DNA from 2 places in the Silanimonas algicola genome. Region 2 is predicted to be linked to the other one. Evidence: predicted binding sites of a transcription regulator. Region 2 holds the regulator's gene; the other holds the start of a gene.

Region 1 (7,838 bases), on a different contig from region 2:
TGGGCCTGTTCCTCGAACTCCCGGAGCGCGGCACGACCGTGCTGGTCGCCAGCCACGACCTCGCGCTGATCAAGCGCACGCGCCAGCGCACGCTGGTGCTGCACGAGGGGCGGCTGGTGGACGACATCGCCGCGCAGGACCTCGCCGCATGAGCGCGAACCGCAGCGCGGCGCGGCGCGAGGTTTATGGCGGCCCGGGCGTCGGTGCGTGGGGCCGCAGCCACCGTCGTGCCTTCGCCGATGCCCTCGCGAGGTTGCGCGCGGCCAAGCTCGCCACCGCAGCGACCCTGGCGGTGTTCACCTTGGCCCTGCTCCTGCCCCTCCTGCTCGGCCTGTTCCTCGCCAATGCCCTGCGCTTCGCCGGCACGCTCGATGCCGCCCGTGAGATCAGCGTCTTCCTCGACGCGGATGCCGACGCCGCCGAGGCGCGCCGCCTCGCCGACGCTTGGGGCGCCCGACCGGATGTCGCTGCCGTGGTGCTGCGCTCGCCGGAGGACGGGCTCGCCGAGTTCCGGCAGATGAGCGACCTCGCCGGCGCCCTCGACCTGCTCGAAGGCAATCCCTTGCCCTGGGTACTGGTGGTTTCGCCGCGGGACGGCGTTGCCGCCGATCCGTCGGTACTGGTCAGCGCCCTGCAGGCCGAGCCTGGCGTGGACAGCGTGCAGTACGACGCCGCCTGGCGCGCGCGACTCGACGCCTGGCTGGCGCTGGGCCGCCGTGCGGTGGCGCTGCTGGCCCTGCTGCTCGCCGCCGGCGCGGTGCTGGTGGTCGGCAACACCGTGCGCCTCGACCTGGCGACGCGCCGCGACGAGATCGCGCTGCTGCAGCAGCTCGGTGCCGACGAGGCCGACATCCGCCGCCCGCTGCTGCATGTCGGCGCGCTGCTGGGCGCGCTGGCCGGCGTGCTGGCGCTGGCCGGTGTGCTGGCCATCGGTGCCCTGCTGCGCGCGCCGATGGCCGACCTGATGGCGACCTATGCCGGCGGATTCGCGCTTGCAGGCCCCGGCATCGCCGAATCGGCTGTCGTTCTTGCGACCGCCGCCTCGCTGGGCTGGCTTGGCGCGCGGGTGGCGGCGGGCCATTATCTGCGCACTTCGCTCCCGGCCGGCTCATGAGCACACCCGCGTTCCGCACCTTCGACAGCACGTCGCCGCGCATCCTCGTGGTCGATGGCTCGAAGGTGGTGCGCAAGATGATCGAAGGCGTGCTGCGCCAGCAGCTGCCGCAGGCCGAGATCATCCTCTGCGAGAACGGCGACGAGGCGAAGGTGGCCCTGCAGCAGGGCGCCATCAACCTCGTCACCACCGCGCTGCGGCTTCCCGACATCGACGGCCTCGAGCTCGCGCGCTACCTCCGCGAGCACACGCCGCAGGCCTACATCCCGATCATCGTCGTCTCCGGCGACGTGCAGGACCGCCTCGAGACGCGCTCCATCACCGACGACGTCACCGACTACTTCGACAAGTCGCTGGGCTTCACCGCGCTGGCCGCTTTCATCAAGGGCTACGTCGCGCCGGAAGGCGCGCCCGGCGGCGAAGTGCTCTACGTCGAGGACAGCAAGGTCGTCGCCGTCGCCACCCGCCGCATGCTCGAAAAGCACGGCCTGAAGGTGATGCACTGCAGCGGCGTCGAGGACGCCATCGCCTGGCTCGAGTCGGCGCTCACGCAGGGCCGGGTGCCCGGCTGCGACATCGTACTGACCGATGTCTACCTCAAGGGCGAGCTCACCGGGAAGGACCTGGTGAAATCGATCCGCAACGACTTCGGTTACCCGAAGGGTCAGCTGCCGGTGCTGGTGATGACCGGTGACGCCAACCCCGCCAACCAGACGGAACTGCTGCGCGCCGGTGCCAACGACCTCGTCCTGAAGCCGATCGAGGAACGTCTGCTGATCACCAAGCTGCTGTTCCAGCTCCGCGTCGGACGGCTGTTGCGCGAGCGCCACGGCCACTAGCGGTGGCGGATCGCCCGCCGCGTCGGCTTGCGCTTCCCTGTTCCGTTTCCCCCACCACCGAGCCCCCCGCATGCCCCTTCGTCTGTTCGCCCCCATCGCCCTCGCCCTGTCGCTCGCCGCGTGTGGCGGCCCCAATGCCGACGGCACGGAGGATGTCGGCGTGTTCGACCTCGCGGTCGGCGACTGCCTGATCGACGACACGGAGGGCGAGGTCGCGGAGACGGTGGCGATCGGCTGCGACAAGCCGCACCTGTCCGAGGTCTACCACCTGTTCGACCTGCCCGATGGCGCCTTCCCGGAACGCAGTGCGATGGACAAGGCCATCGAGGCGGGCTGCCTTGGTGCCTTCGAGGCCTACGTCGGCCTCGACTACGACCGCTCCGAGTACGTGTTCACCACGCTGGAGCCGACCCCGGACAGCTGGGCGGGCGGCGACCAGGAAGTGGTCTGCATGCTGGCCACCCAGGACGGCAGCACGATCACCGGCAGCCTGCGCAACGCCAAGCGCTGACCCGGTCACGATGGCGGCGGCCCTGCATCCGAGTTGGGCGGCGCGCGTCGGGGCGTATCTCGAGCGCCCCGACATGCAGGCCTTGGCCGCGTTCCTGCGCGCGGAGAAGGCCGCCGGCAAGCGGGTGCACCCGCCGGGCCGGCAGATGTTCGCCGCCCTCGATGCCGTCCCCTTCGAGGCCGTCCGCGTCGTCATCCTCGGCCAGGACCCGTACCACGGGCCCGGCCAGGCGCACGGCCTGAGCTTCTCGGTGCCGCCGGGCATCGCCATCCCGCCGTCCTTGCTGAACATCTTCAAGGAGATCGAGCGCGATCTCGGGCTGCCGATGCCGCGCCACGGCTGCCTGCAGCATTGGGCGACGCAGGGCGTATTGCTGTTGAACGCGGTGCTCAGCGTCGAGGAAGGCCGCGCCGGCAGCCATGCCGGCAAGGGCTGGGAGGGTTTCACCGACCACGTCATCAGCACGTTGTCCGCCGAGCGCCAGGGGCTCGTCTTCCTGCTGTGGGGCAGCTACGCCCAGAAGAAGGGCGAGCTGATCGACCGGCAACGGCACTGCGTGCTGAAGGCCCCCCATCCGTCGCCGCTGTCCGCCCATCGCGGCTTCCTCGGCTGCGGGCATTTCGGCAAGGCCAACCGTTGGCTGCAGGGCTTGGGCGAGGCCCCGATCGACTGGTCGCTGCCGGCGGCATGAGGCGTGGGTGCGGCGCCGTCCGTCGCATTGCTGAATGAGACTTGCGGGCGGTGTTCTCCTGCCGGAACACAGCGGAACTTCCGGCACGCTTAGCACTCGTGCCGTGCGAGTGCTAAATTGCCCCCATACCCCCCGAGGGACCCCGGAATGACCACCGCTTTGACCTCCGCCAACTACCCCATCCCCAGCGCGCTCGGCTCGCTGGAGGCCTATGTGGCGGCCGTGCACCAGATCCCCGTGCTCAGCGTCGAGGACGAGCAGGCCTTGGCCCGCCGCCTCCGCGACGAGGGTGATCTGGAGGCCGCCAAGGCCCTCGTCGTCTCGCACCTCCGCTTCGTCGTCCACGTCGCCCGCGGCTACCAGGGCTACGGCCTCGGCGTCGGCGACCTCGTGCAGGAGGGCAACATCGGCCTGATGAAGGCCGTGAAGCGCTTCGACCCCGACCAGGGCGTGCGCCTCGTCAGCTTCGCCGTGCACTGGATCCGTGCCGAGATCCACGAGTTCATCCTCAAGAACTGGCGCATCGTGAAGGTCGCCACCACCAAGGCGCAGCGCAAGCTGTTCTTCAACCTGCGCAAGAGCAAGACGCGCCTCGGCTGGATGAACGACGCCGAGGTCACCGCGGTGGCCAAGGACCTCAACGTCTCGAAGCGCGAGGTGCTGGAGATGGAAGCGCGCCTGTCGGGCCGCGACATCGGCTTCGACGCGCCCGCGGGCGAGGACGACGACCACGCGCCGCCGGCGCCGATCGCCTACCTCGAGCAGGTGGACGCCGATCCGGCCGCGCTGTTCGAGCGCGAGAACCACGAAGAGAAGCAGCTCGACGCGCTGGGCGAGGGCCTCGACAGCCTCGACGCCCGCTCGCGCGCCATCCTGCAGCGCCGTTTCCTCGCCGAAGAGAAGGCCACGCTGCAGGACCTCGCCGCCGAGTACGGCGTTTCGGCCGAACGCGTGCGGCAGATCGAAGCCAATGCGCTGAAGAAGCTGCGGGGCCTCCTGCTTGCCTGAGCCCGCCGCGCCTGGCGGGTCGCGAGGGGATAGGACGGACGGCGCCTTCGGGCGCCGTCGTCGTTTGGGCTGCTAGCATCGACGGGACTTTCCCACCCCCAAGGATCAACCCGATGAACACGCCCTTCCCGCCGCCGCCCGCGAACGACACGCCGAAGCGCAAGCTTTGGCCCTGGTTCCTCGGTGGGTGCCTCGTCCTCGTGCTCTTGGCCGTGGCCGCCGTCGTCGGCTTGGGCTACTTCGGCATGAAAGCCATGGGGACGGCCACCAAGGACATGGTCGCCTCCGTGCCGGCGGTGCAGGAACATTTCGGCACGATCACCGACGCCGGCATGGACATGGGCGCCATCATGGAAGCGGGCCAGACCGGCAAGAGCGTCCTCGCCTTCACCATCACCGGCGACAAGGGCGAAGGCCGCCTTGTCATCGAGATGGACCAGGCCACGCAGCAGTTCAAGTCGGCGACGCTGACGCTGCCGAATGGTGAGGCGATGGCACTCGACGCGGCGACGCTGCAACAGTTGCAGCAGTTGCAGGGCATGTCGCAGTAAGCGGTCGCACGTTCGTTCCGAGCACCGGCGACCGGCCTTGGGCCGGTCGTCGCGTTTCCGGCCCCCCCGCGGGGCGTCAGTAGAGGTCGACGGGATCGACGTCGATCGACCAGCGCACGCGCCGGGCCTCCGGCAGGGCGTACCAGCCGGGGGCCGCCGCGCCCAGGGCCGCCTGCAAGACGCGACGCTCGCTGCTGCGCAGCAGCAGTTGGAAGCGCGCGCGCCCGGCGCGTCGTGGCATCGGCGCCGGCACCGGGCCGGCCCAGTCGAGGCCCGGCACCTGCTGGCCGTCGCCGGCCGCCTCGAACAGATGCCCTCGGACGGCGGTGAGGAAGGCTTCCGCGTCGTTGGCGTCGTTCGCCTCGGCGCGCAGCAGCGCCCAGTGCGCGAAGGGCGGCAGGGCGGCCGCCTCGCGTTCCGCGAGCAGGGCGGCCGACAGCGCCGCGTAGCCGCCGGAAAGCAGCAGTGCGAGCCATGGATGCTCGGGATGGTGGGTCTGCAGGATCACCTCGCCGGGCCGCTCACTGCGCCCGGCGCGTCCCGCCACTTGCACCAGCAACTGGCCGAGCCGTTCGCCAGCGCGGAAATCGGCGGAAAACAGCCCTTCGTCCATCGAGACCACGGCGGAGAGCGTGAGCTTCGGCAGGTCGTGGCCCTTCGCCAGCATCTGCGTGCCGACGAAGATGCCGGGGCCGTCGCCGAGTTCCGCCAGCCGCTTCGCGAGGCCGTCCTTGACCGCCGTGGTGTCGCGGTCGACGCGGACGATGCGCGCCCCGGGGAACCGCGCGGCCAGCGCCTCCTCGACGCGTTCGGTGCCCTGGCCCTGCGGTTGGAGGGCGAGGCTGCCGCAGTCGGGGCAGGCGTCCGGCTTTGGCGCCCTGTAACCGCAGTGGTGGCAGATGAGGCGGCGTCCGACGCCGTGCACCGTGAGTGGCGCGTCGCAGCGTCTGCATGGCGCGCTCCAGCCGCAGTCGTGGCAGAGCAGTACCGGGGCGTAGCCGCGGCGGTTGCGGAACACCAGCGCCTGCTCGCCACGCTGCAGGGTCTTTTCGAGGGCCTCGAGCAGCTCCGGCGCGAGACCGGCCTCGAGCTTGCGCTTCCGCACGTCGAGCACGCGCACCGACGGCGCCCGTGCTCCGGCCCGCGCCCGCGCCGGAAGCACCAGCCGCGCCAGGCGCCGCGACAGGGCCTGTCGCTGTGTTTCGAGCGCGGGCGTGGCGCTGCCCAGCACCACGGGCACGCCGCAGGCCTGGCCGCGCCACAGCGCGAGGTCGCGGGCGTGGTAACGGATGCCGTCCTGCTGCTTGTAGCTGGCGTCGTGCTCCTCGTCGACGAGGATCAGCCCGGCTTCGGGCAGCGGGCAGAACACGGCCGAGCGGGTGCCGACCAGCACGCGACCCTCGCCGCTGCGCATCGCCGCCCAGGCGCGGGTGCGGGCGCCGTCGGCGAGGCCGGAGTGCAGGGCATGCACCTCGACCGGCAGGCCGCGCTGCAGGCGGGTGATGGTCTGGGCCGTCAGCCCGATTTCCGGCACCAGCAGCAGCGCCTGCTTTCCTTGGGCGAGCGCGTGGCGGATCGCCTCGAGGTAGACCTCGGTCTTGCCCGAGCCGGTGACACCGTCGAGCAGGAAAGGCGTGAACCCCCGCGCCGTCGTGATCGCGGCGACGGCCGCGGCCTGAGCGTCGTTCAGCGCGACTCCCGTCCCCGCCGCGCGGACGTTGGCCGGCATCGGCACGCGCTCGGCCAAGCCGCGCTCGGCGAGGCGGCGGGCGGCATCGCGCCAACCCGGATGTTCGAGGTCGAGCCGCGCTTCGGGCCAAGGGGCTTCGCTTCCCGCCACCCAGGCTTCGGCCAGCGCTCGGGGACGCCCGGCGCGCAGGGTTCCGAGGCCGGCGCGGCCCGCTGGCGTCAGGCGCCAGCCAAAGGCGCGGTGGTCGACGACCGGTTCGCCGTCGCGCAGTGGGCCGGGCAGCGCGGTCGCCCATACTTCGCCCAACGGCGCGTGGTAGTAGCGGCTGGCGAAGGCCAGCGTCGCCCATAGCTCGGCGTCCAGCAGGGGCTCGTGGTCGAGGCGCTCGATGATCGGTTTGAGTGCCCCCTCGGCGGTCGCGCTCGGGCCGACGCTCACCACGACGCCCACCGCATGGCTCCGGCCGAAGGGCACTCGCACCCGGCACCCCACCCAGCCAGCGTCCGCCGCCTCGGCGTCCGGCGGGCGGTAGTCAAAGGGGGCGGGCAGGGGCCTCGGCAGGGCCACCCGCAAGGCGGTAAGCGGCATGGCCGCAGTGTAGCGGCGGCACCCCGGCGTCGAGGATGCGCCTTCGCTGGGCTGCGGAAACGTCTGCCCGAGCGGGCCAACTTGCGGCGTACTGCTGCCTTGGCAATGAGGTAGGTGTGACAAGTCGCTGATTTCAATCAGGTCTGCGCCTTATCCACACGTCCTGTGGATAAGTCTGTGGAGCGGCTTGGGGTGGGGGCTGCGCAGGCCCGCTGTTTCGCGGCTTCTTCGCGTCCTGATGATTTTTTAGTCAAACTGAAATAAGTCATAAAAATCATGGACTTGTCGTGATAAACCCGGGCTGGCCCGGCCCTCGCTGCGGCCGGAGCGCGTGGCCGTCCGCCATGGCGCCGGGGTGTGCACAACTGCGGGCCGTGGAACCCCAAGAAAATCGCGGCGGAGCCGCTGATCGCCCCCCTGTCAACCGTTGCGCGAAAAAAAATGTGTGCTGGCGCACAGCCCGACCCTCGCCGGTAAAACGTGACCTTGTCGACGCCGCTGCCTAGACTCGTGGGGTGAGCTCGACCCCGTCTTCCGCCCTGGTGGCCTTCCTTCGCGGCATCGAACCGCGCGCCCGCGTGCTGGTCCGCGCGTTGGCGGGTCCGTCGCTGGATGACGCCCGTCTCCTCGCCGAGGTGCGGGAGGTGTTCGAAGACCGTGCCGTCCGCCTTCCGCTGGCCGAATGGCCCCTGCGCTACTGGGGGCTGCTGTTGGCCCGGGACGAGCTCGGGCGACCCGCCGGAGAGACGCCTGCACACCCCCTCTACAGTCTCAGTCACACCCGCCGGCTCGCCCTGCTCCTGCGCCTCGTGGTCGGCTTGGAGCCGCCGGGCGCCGCCCGGGTGA
Region 2 (7,838 bases):
GGCAGCGCGCCGGTGCTGGGCCAGCAGGGCGTCGATGTCGGCGGGGGCCAGCGGCTCCCGGTCGAGCTCGTCGAGCTGGTGGCCGAGGTAGTCGATGCGGTCGCCGACATCGCCGCGCTCCTGCAGCTGCGCCAGCTCGCGCTCGGCGGCCTGCCAGTCGGCGGCGGCCTTCTGCACCGGGGTGAGCAGGGGTTGGAGGCGTCCGTAGGCGTCGAGCAAACCCAGCTGGCGGCTGCGATCAAGAAGGGCCTGGTGCTCGTGCTGGCCGTGGATCTCGACCAGCCGGGACCCCAGGGCCGAGAGCTGCGAGATGCTGACCGCCCGCCCATTGATCCACGCCTTCGAGCCCCCGTCGGCCTTCACCACCCGCCGGAGCTGGCAGGCGCCCTCGTCGTCGAGTTCGTTTTCGGCCAGCCACACGGCCGCGTCGGGAGCGTCGTCCAGCGTGAATTCCGCGGAAAGCTCGGCGCGGGCCGCCCCGGCGCGGACCATGCCGGCGTCGGCCCGGGCGCCGGAGAGCCAGAGCAAGGCGTCGACCAGCAGGGACTTGCCGGCGCCGGTTTCGCCAGAGATCACGGTCATGCCGGGGCCGAAGCGCAGTTCGGCGGCGCGGACGACGGCGAAATCGCGGAGGGAGAGCAGCTTGAGCATGGGGTCACGGCAGCGAAGGGGGCGGGCACGGGGCGGGCGCCCCGTGCCGGCGAGCGCGAACGCTAGCATCCGGCCATGGCAGCGCCAACGCTTGCCATCGGGGAAGGCCGGACTTATCTATGCGACATGCCGCCATCCTCGCACCGCCTCGACCCCCGCGCCCGCCAGCTCCTGCGCTCGCTCGTGCATCAGTACATCGCCCATGGCGAGCCGGTGGGTTCCCGGACGTTGGCCAAGCAATCGGGGCTGGACGTCAGTGCGGCCACCATCCGCAACATCATGGCGGACCTCGAGGAGCTGGGGCTGGTGGCCGCACCGCACACCAGCGCCGGCCGCGTCCCCACCTCCCACGGCTACCGGGTGTTCGTCGACAGCCTGATCGAGCTGCCCCAGCCGGACGAAGGGCTGGTCCGCCAACTGGCCCAGCAACTGCCGCAGGGGCAGGGCACCCAGGGCCTGCTGGCCGGCGCCACCGAGCTGCTCTCCTCGATGAGCCATTCGGTCGGCGTCGTCACCGTGCCCCAGCGTGCGGCCTTCGCCTTCCGCCACATCGAGTTCGTGCCGATCGACGCCCAGCGCGTGCTGGTCGTGATCGTCTTCATGGACCACGAGGTCCAGAACCGCATCATCCAGACGCGTCGGCCCTACACGCAGGGCGAACTCGAACAGACCTCGAACTACCTCAACCGGCACTTCGCCGGCCGTGGTTGGGCAGACATCCGTGCCGCCCTGCTCCGCGAGCTGCAGGATGCCAAGTCCGAGCTGGAGCGCACTCTGGCCGCGGCGGTCGAGCTCTCCGAGCAGGTCCTGCCGGAGGGGGATGACGACGTACTGGTCGCCGGCCAGACCCGCCTGATGGGCAGCCCCGATCTGGCCGACGTGGAGCGCCTCCGCGGCCTGTTCGACGCTTTCGCGCAGAAGCGCGAGATCCTCGGCCTGCTGGAACGCTGCGCCCGGGCCCAGGGGGTGCGCATCTTCATCGGTGAAGAAACCGGGCTGGCGCCGCTCGGCGGCTGCACGGTGGTCACGGCGCCCTATGCCGTGAACGGCCGGGTGCTGGGCGTGCTGGGCGTGATCGGCCCCACCCGGATGGCCTACGAGCAGGTCATCCCGATGGTGCAGGCCACGGCCCAGCTGGTCGGGCAGGCCTTGAAACCGGCGACCCCGGCCCCATAACGGGGGCGATCGTCACCGAACTGCCGCCATCCGCGGCCTGGAAAACCCATGAACCATGAGCACGAGCCGGTCGATCCGGCCGAGGCCCCGGAAGGCGCTGCGCCGGGCGAACACCTGTCCACCGAATCGGCGTTGGAGGTCGAGAACGCCGAACTGCGCGTGGCGCTGGCGGAGCTCCGGGAGCAGACCCTGCGCGAGCGCGCCGAACTGGAAAACCAGCGCCGCCGCATGGCGCGCGAGGTGGAAAGCGCCCGCAAGTTCGCCAACGAGCGACTGCTGGGCGAACTGCTGCCGGTGTTCGACAGCCTGCACGCCGGACTGAAGGCGGCGGGTCCGGACTCGCACCCGCTCAAGGAGGGGTTGGAACTCACCCTCCGCCAGTTGCTGAAGACGGCTGGCGACAATGGCCTCACGGAGCTCGACCCCAAGGGCGAGGTGTTCAACCCCGAGTTCCACCAGGCGGTGGTCCAGCAGCCGAGCGCAGACGCCGCGCCCGGCACCGTGCTCGACGTGTTCCAGAAGGGCTACGTGCTCAACGAGCGCCTGCTGCGTCCGGCCCTCGTGGTCGTCGTCGCCGACGCCTGACGGTTCCTTGAACAGCTCGCGCCGCGCCGGCGCCTCGCGCGTGACGGCGACTTGAATCGGCGGCCTGCGCACCCATCTCGCAGACATCACTGAATCGGCGCCGCGCGCCGGACGAATCGAAGAACAGGAGACTCCCATGGGCAAGATCATCGGCATCGACCTCGGCACCACGAACAGCTGCGTCGCCGTCATGGAAGGCGGCAACATCAAGGTGATCGAGAACGCGGAAGGCGACCGCACCACGCCGTCCATCGTCGCATTCACCAAGGACGGCGAGACCATCGTCGGCGCCTCGGCGAAGCGCCAGGCGGTCACCAATCCGAAGAACACCTTCTACGCGGTGAAGCGCCTGATCGGTCGCAAGTTCACCGACGCCGAGGTCAAGAAGGACCTCGACCTCGTGCCGTATTCGATCTTCGCCCACGACAACGGCGACGCCTGGGTGGGCACCGCCGACGGCAAGAAGATGGCGCCGCAGCAGATCTCGGCCGAAGTGCTGGGCAAGATGAAGAAGACCGCCGAGGCCTACCTGGGCGAGACGGTTACCGAGGCCGTCATCACCGTGCCGGCCTACTTCAACGACAGCCAGCGCCAGGCGACCAAGGACGCCGGCCGCATCGCCGGCCTCGAGGTGAAGCGCATCATCAACGAGCCGACCGCGGCCGCCCTGGCCTACGGCCTCGACAAGGGCGACGCCAAGGACCGCAAGATCGCCGTGTACGACCTCGGCGGCGGCACCTTCGACGTGTCGATCATCGAGATCGCCAACATCGATGGCGAGAAGCAGTTCGAGGTGCTGGCGACCAATGGCGACACCTTCCTCGGCGGCGAGGACTTCGACGCCCGCGTCATCGACTTCCTCGTCGAGGAGTTCAAGAAGGAGCAGGGCATCGACCTGCGCAAGGACCCGATGGCCCTGCAGCGCCTGAAGGACGCCGCCGAGCGCGCCAAGATCGAGCTCTCCTCCTCGCAGCAGACCGAGGTGAACCTGCCGTACGTCACGGCCGACGCCTCGGGCCCGAAGCACCTCAACATCAAGCTGACCCGCGCCAAGCTCGAAGCCCTGGTCGATGACCTGGTCAAGAAGTCGATCGAGCCCTGCCGAATCGCGCTGAACGATGCCGGCCTGCGCGCCAGCGAGATCACCGACGTGATCCTCGTCGGTGGCATGACCCGCATGCCGAAGGTGCAGCAGGCCGTCGCCGAGTTCTTCGGCAAGGAGCCGCGCAAGGACGTCAACCCGGACGAGGCCGTCGCCGTCGGCGCCGCCATCCAGGGCGGCGTGCTGGGCGGTTCGGTGAAGGACGTGCTGCTGCTCGACGTCACCCCGCTGTCGCTGGGCATCGAGACCCTCGGCAACGTGATGACCAAGATCATCCAGAAGAACACCACGATCCCGACCCGCGCCTCGCAGGTGTTCAGCACCGCCGAGGACAACCAGAGCGCCGTCACCGTGCACGTGCTGCAGGGCGAGCGCGACCAGGCCCGCTTCAACAAGTCGCTGGCCCGCTTCGACCTGGCCGGCATCGAGCCGGCCCCGCGCGGCATGCCGCAGGTGGAAGTGACCTTCGACATCGACGCCAACGGCATCCTGCACGTGTCCGCCAAGGACAAGAAGACGGGCAAGGAGCAGAAGATCGAGATCAAGGCCGGCTCGGGCCTCTCCGAGGAGGAGATCCAGCGCATGGTCGCGGACGCCGAGGCGAACCGCGAAGAGGACAAGAAGTTCCAGGAGCTCGTGCAGGCCCGCAACCAGGCCGATGGCCTGATCCACCAGACCCGCACGGCCCTCAAGGAACACGGCAGCAAGGTGCCGGGCGACCAGCTGGGCGGCATCGAGTCGGCGCTGTCCGACCTCGAGACCGCGATGAAGGGCGACGACAAGGCCCAGATCGAGGCCAAGACGAACGCCCTGGGCCAGGCCGCGCAGTCGCTGTACGCGGCGGCTGCGGCCGGCCCGGCGGACGCCGGCGAGGCCTCGGCGGGCGCTTCGGCGGGCAAGGCGGACGACGTGGTCGACGCCGAGTTCACCGAGGTCAAGAAGGACAAGTGATGCTGATCCGGCGGCGCATGCGCCGCCGGATCAAGCAGCCCGCGATCAAGCGGTCAAGCCGCTTATCGCGGGCTTTGCACGATGGTGTTTTGCGTCAAGAACGGGGCGGCGATGAGCAAGCGGGACTACTACGAGGTGCTGGGCGTTTCGAAGGGCGCGTCGGAAGACGAGCTCAAGAAGGCGTATCGCCGTCTGGCGATGAAGCACCATCCCGACCGCAATCCCGGCGATGCGGCGGCGGAGGAGGCGTTCAAGGAGGCCAAGGAGGCCTACGACGTCCTGTCCGACGCGAACAAGCGCCGCATCTACGACCAGCATGGCCATGCCGCCTTCGAGCAGGGCATGGGCGGCGGCGGTGGCGGTGGCCCGGGCGGCTATGCCGACATGGGCGACATCTTCGGCGACATCTTCGGTGACATCTTCGGTGGCGGTCGCCAGCGCGGCGGCCCGCGCCGTGGCTCCGACCTGCGCTACGTAATGGAGCTCGACCTCGAGGAGGCCGTGGCCGGCATCGAGAAACGCATCGACGTGCCGACGATGGCGAACTGCGGGTCCTGCGAAGGTACGGGCGCCGAGGACAAGAAGACCGAGACCTGCGGCACCTGCCGCGGCGTGGGCCAGGTCCGCATCCAGCGCGGCATCTTCCAGATGCAGCAGCCGTGCCCCACCTGCGGTGGCAGCGGCAAGATCATTCCGAAGCCCTGCAGGGTCTGCCACGGCACCGGTCGCGTGCGGCAGGAGAAGACGCTGTCGGTGAAGATTCCGGCGGGCGTCGATACCGGCGACCGCATCCGGTTGCAGGGCGAAGGCGAGGTCGGCCAGCCCGGCGCGCCCAGTGGCGATCTGTACGTCGATGTGCAGGTGCGCCCGCACCCCGTCTTCGAGCGCGACGGCGACGACCTCTACTGCGAGATCCCGATCCGCTTCTCGCAGGCGGCGCTCGGCGCGAGCATCGCGGTGCCCACGCTCGAGGGCGAGGTCGAGATCAAGATCCCGGCGGAAACGCAGACCGGCAAGCTGTTCCGCCTGCGTGGCAAGGGCGTGCGCTCGGTGCGCTCGCGCCAGACCGGCGACCTGCACGCGCGGGTGGTCGTGGAAACGCCGGTGAACCTCACGGCGCGCCAGCGCGAGCTGCTCGAAGAGTTCGAGCGGACCTTCGAAGGCGAGGACGCGGCCCGGCACTCGCCGAAGTCAAGCACCTTCTTCGACGGCGTGCGGGCGTTCTGGGACCGCATGACAGGGTGAACCCGGTGCTCGCCCGCGTTGCAGGCGCCGCGCCGCGCCGCGTAGCCTTGCGTGCATGACGACCTCCATCGACCTGCTGGTCCACGGCGCTTCCGGCCGCATGGGCCAGCGCCTTCTCGCCCTGTCCGGCGAGTTCTCCCGCCTGAACCTCGTCGCCGCCGTGGCGCGCGGCACGGCCGGCCTCGTGGTGCCCGAGGGCGTGGCCCTGCCGGCGATGCGGCTGTCCGAGGCGCCGGCTTTCCGCCTGCTGATCGATTTCAGCCTGCCCGAAGCCTTCGACGCGGCCTTGGCCCTGGCGGTCCAGCGTCGCGCGGCCTTCGTCAGCGGCACGACCGGCCTGTCGCTGGGCCAGTTGAAGGCGCTCGAATCCGCGAGCCGGCAGATCCCGGTGCTGTGGTCGGCCAACTTCAGCCTCGGCGTGGCCGTCCTGTCCGACCTCGTCGAGCGCGCCGCCCGCGCCCTGCCGGGCTGGGACCTCGACATCGTCGAAAGCCACCATGTCCACAAGAAGGACGCGCCGTCCGGCACCGCGCTGGCCCTCGGGGCCTCGGCGAAGGCGGGCGGGGCGGAGCCGCGCTATGCCAGCCTGCGGGCCGGCGACATCGTCGGTGAGCACTGGCTGCAGTTCGCTTCGGCAGGCGAGCGTGTGGAACTGGCCCATCGCGCCACCTCGCGGGACATCTTCGCCCGCGGGGCTTTGGCGGTCGGCGAATGGCTGGCCGGACAGCCGCCGGGCCACTACGCGATGCGCGACTGGGTCGCGGCCAAAACCCGGGACTGACCCGAGCGCGGCCGGGGCCTCGCTGAACGAGACGCCGTCTCCGGGGGCGAATTCCGCTGGCGTCACGCGGGCTTCGCGGCTAGAATTCCGGCTCGCCTGACTCTCCTCCCATGCGCCTGCCTTCGGCCGGTGCAAGGGAAGCGCACGCCGCGCGCGAGTCACCCCACCGTAAGGCGATCGAAGTGACCCAACCCGCCATCCTCGCGCTCGAAGACGGAACCGTGTTCGAGGGCGTTTCCGTCGGCGCGCCCGGCCTTTCCGTCGGTGAAGTGGTGTTCAACACCGCGCTCACCGGTTACCAGGAAGTCCTGACCGACCCCTCCTACGCGCGGCAGATGGTCACCTTGACCTACCCGCACATCGGCAACACCGGGTTCACGCCGGAAGACGACGAGGCCGCCAAGGTCTGGTGCGCCGGCCTGATCGTCCGCGACGTGCCGCGCCGCCCGAGCAACTGGCGCAGCCGCGAGGCGCTGCCGGAATGGCTCACGAAGCGCGGCGTGGTCGCGATCGCCGGCATCGACACCCGCAAGCTGACGCGCCTGCTGCGCGAGCGTGGCGCCCAGAACGGTGCGCTGATGGCCGGTGATATCGATGCCGACAAGGCCATCGAGGCCGCCCGCAAGTTCCCGGGCCTGAAGAACCTCGACCTCGCACAGGTCGTCACCACCGACCGCGTCCACGAGTGGACGGAAGGCTCACTGGACCTCGACCGCGGCGGCTTCGCCAAGGCCGACGGCCGCTTCCACGTCGTGGCCTACGACTTCGGCGTCAAGACCAACATCCTGCGCCTGCTCGCCGACCGCGGCTGCCGCTTGACCGTCGTCCCGGCCAAGACGCCGGCCGCCGACGTGCTGGCGATGAGACCCGACGGCGTGTTCCTCTCCAACGGCCCCGGCGACCCGGCGCCCTGCGATTACGCCATCGCCGCGATCGTCGAGATCCTCAAGGCCGGCGTGCCGACCTTCGGCATCTGCCTCGGCCACCAGCTGCTGGCGCTGGCCAGCGGCGCGGCGACGCTGAAGATGAAGTTCGGCCACCACGGCGCGAACCACCCGGTGCAGGACCTCGACTCCGGCCGCGTGATGATCACCAGCCAGAACCACGGCTTCGCCGTCGACGAGGCCACGCTGCCCGCGACGCTGCGCGTCACCCACCGCTCGCTGTTCGACGGCAGCAACCAGGGCATCGCGCGCACCGACGTCCCCGCCTTCAGCTTCCAGGGCCACCCCGAAGCCAGCCCCGGCCCGCATGACGTGGCCGGCCTGTTCGACCGCTTCATCGGCCTGATGCAGGCCCACCCGCAGGGAGCCCGCTGACATGCCGAAGCGCACAGACATCCAGACC

The links. Region 2 encodes HrcA, which represses chaperone genes, less so after heat shock. Its sites were predicted from a motif close to TTNGCACTCNNNNNNNNNGAGTGCNAA; they were not measured.
Region 1: the regulator HrcA is predicted to act here: its motif matches at 3,245-3,271, upstream of rpoH (RNA polymerase sigma factor RpoH).

The regions. Positions count from the first base shown of each region.
Region 1 is NZ_BAAHAS010000001.1:848,074-855,911, reverse strand. Features, by position in the region: gene ftsE (cell division ATP-binding protein FtsE) at 1-152, shown strand, start outside; gene ACYVAK_RS04065 (cell division protein FtsX) at 149-1,114, shown strand; gene ACYVAK_RS04060 (response regulator) at 1,111-1,953, shown strand; gene ACYVAK_RS04055 (septum formation family protein) at 2,024-2,464, shown strand; gene ung (uracil-DNA glycosylase) at 2,475-3,155, shown strand; gene rpoH (RNA polymerase sigma factor RpoH) at 3,303-4,163, shown strand; gene ACYVAK_RS04040 (hypothetical protein) at 4,277-4,714, shown strand; gene ACYVAK_RS04035 (primosomal protein N') at 4,791-6,992, opposite strand; gene ACYVAK_RS04030 (DUF3106 domain-containing protein) at 7,508-7,838, shown strand, end outside.
Region 2 is NZ_BAAHAS010000002.1:968,736-976,573, reverse strand. Features, by position in the region: gene recN (DNA repair protein RecN) at 1-651, opposite strand, end outside; gene hrcA (heat-inducible transcriptional repressor HrcA) at 778-1,827, shown strand; gene grpE (nucleotide exchange factor GrpE) at 1,876-2,412, shown strand; gene dnaK (molecular chaperone DnaK) at 2,549-4,465, shown strand; gene dnaJ (molecular chaperone DnaJ) at 4,577-5,710, shown strand; gene ACYVAK_RS09695 (4-hydroxy-tetrahydrodipicolinate reductase) at 5,766-6,491, shown strand; gene carA (glutamine-hydrolyzing carbamoyl-phosphate synthase small subunit) at 6,674-7,810, shown strand; gene carB (carbamoyl-phosphate synthase large subunit) at 7,812-7,838, shown strand, end outside.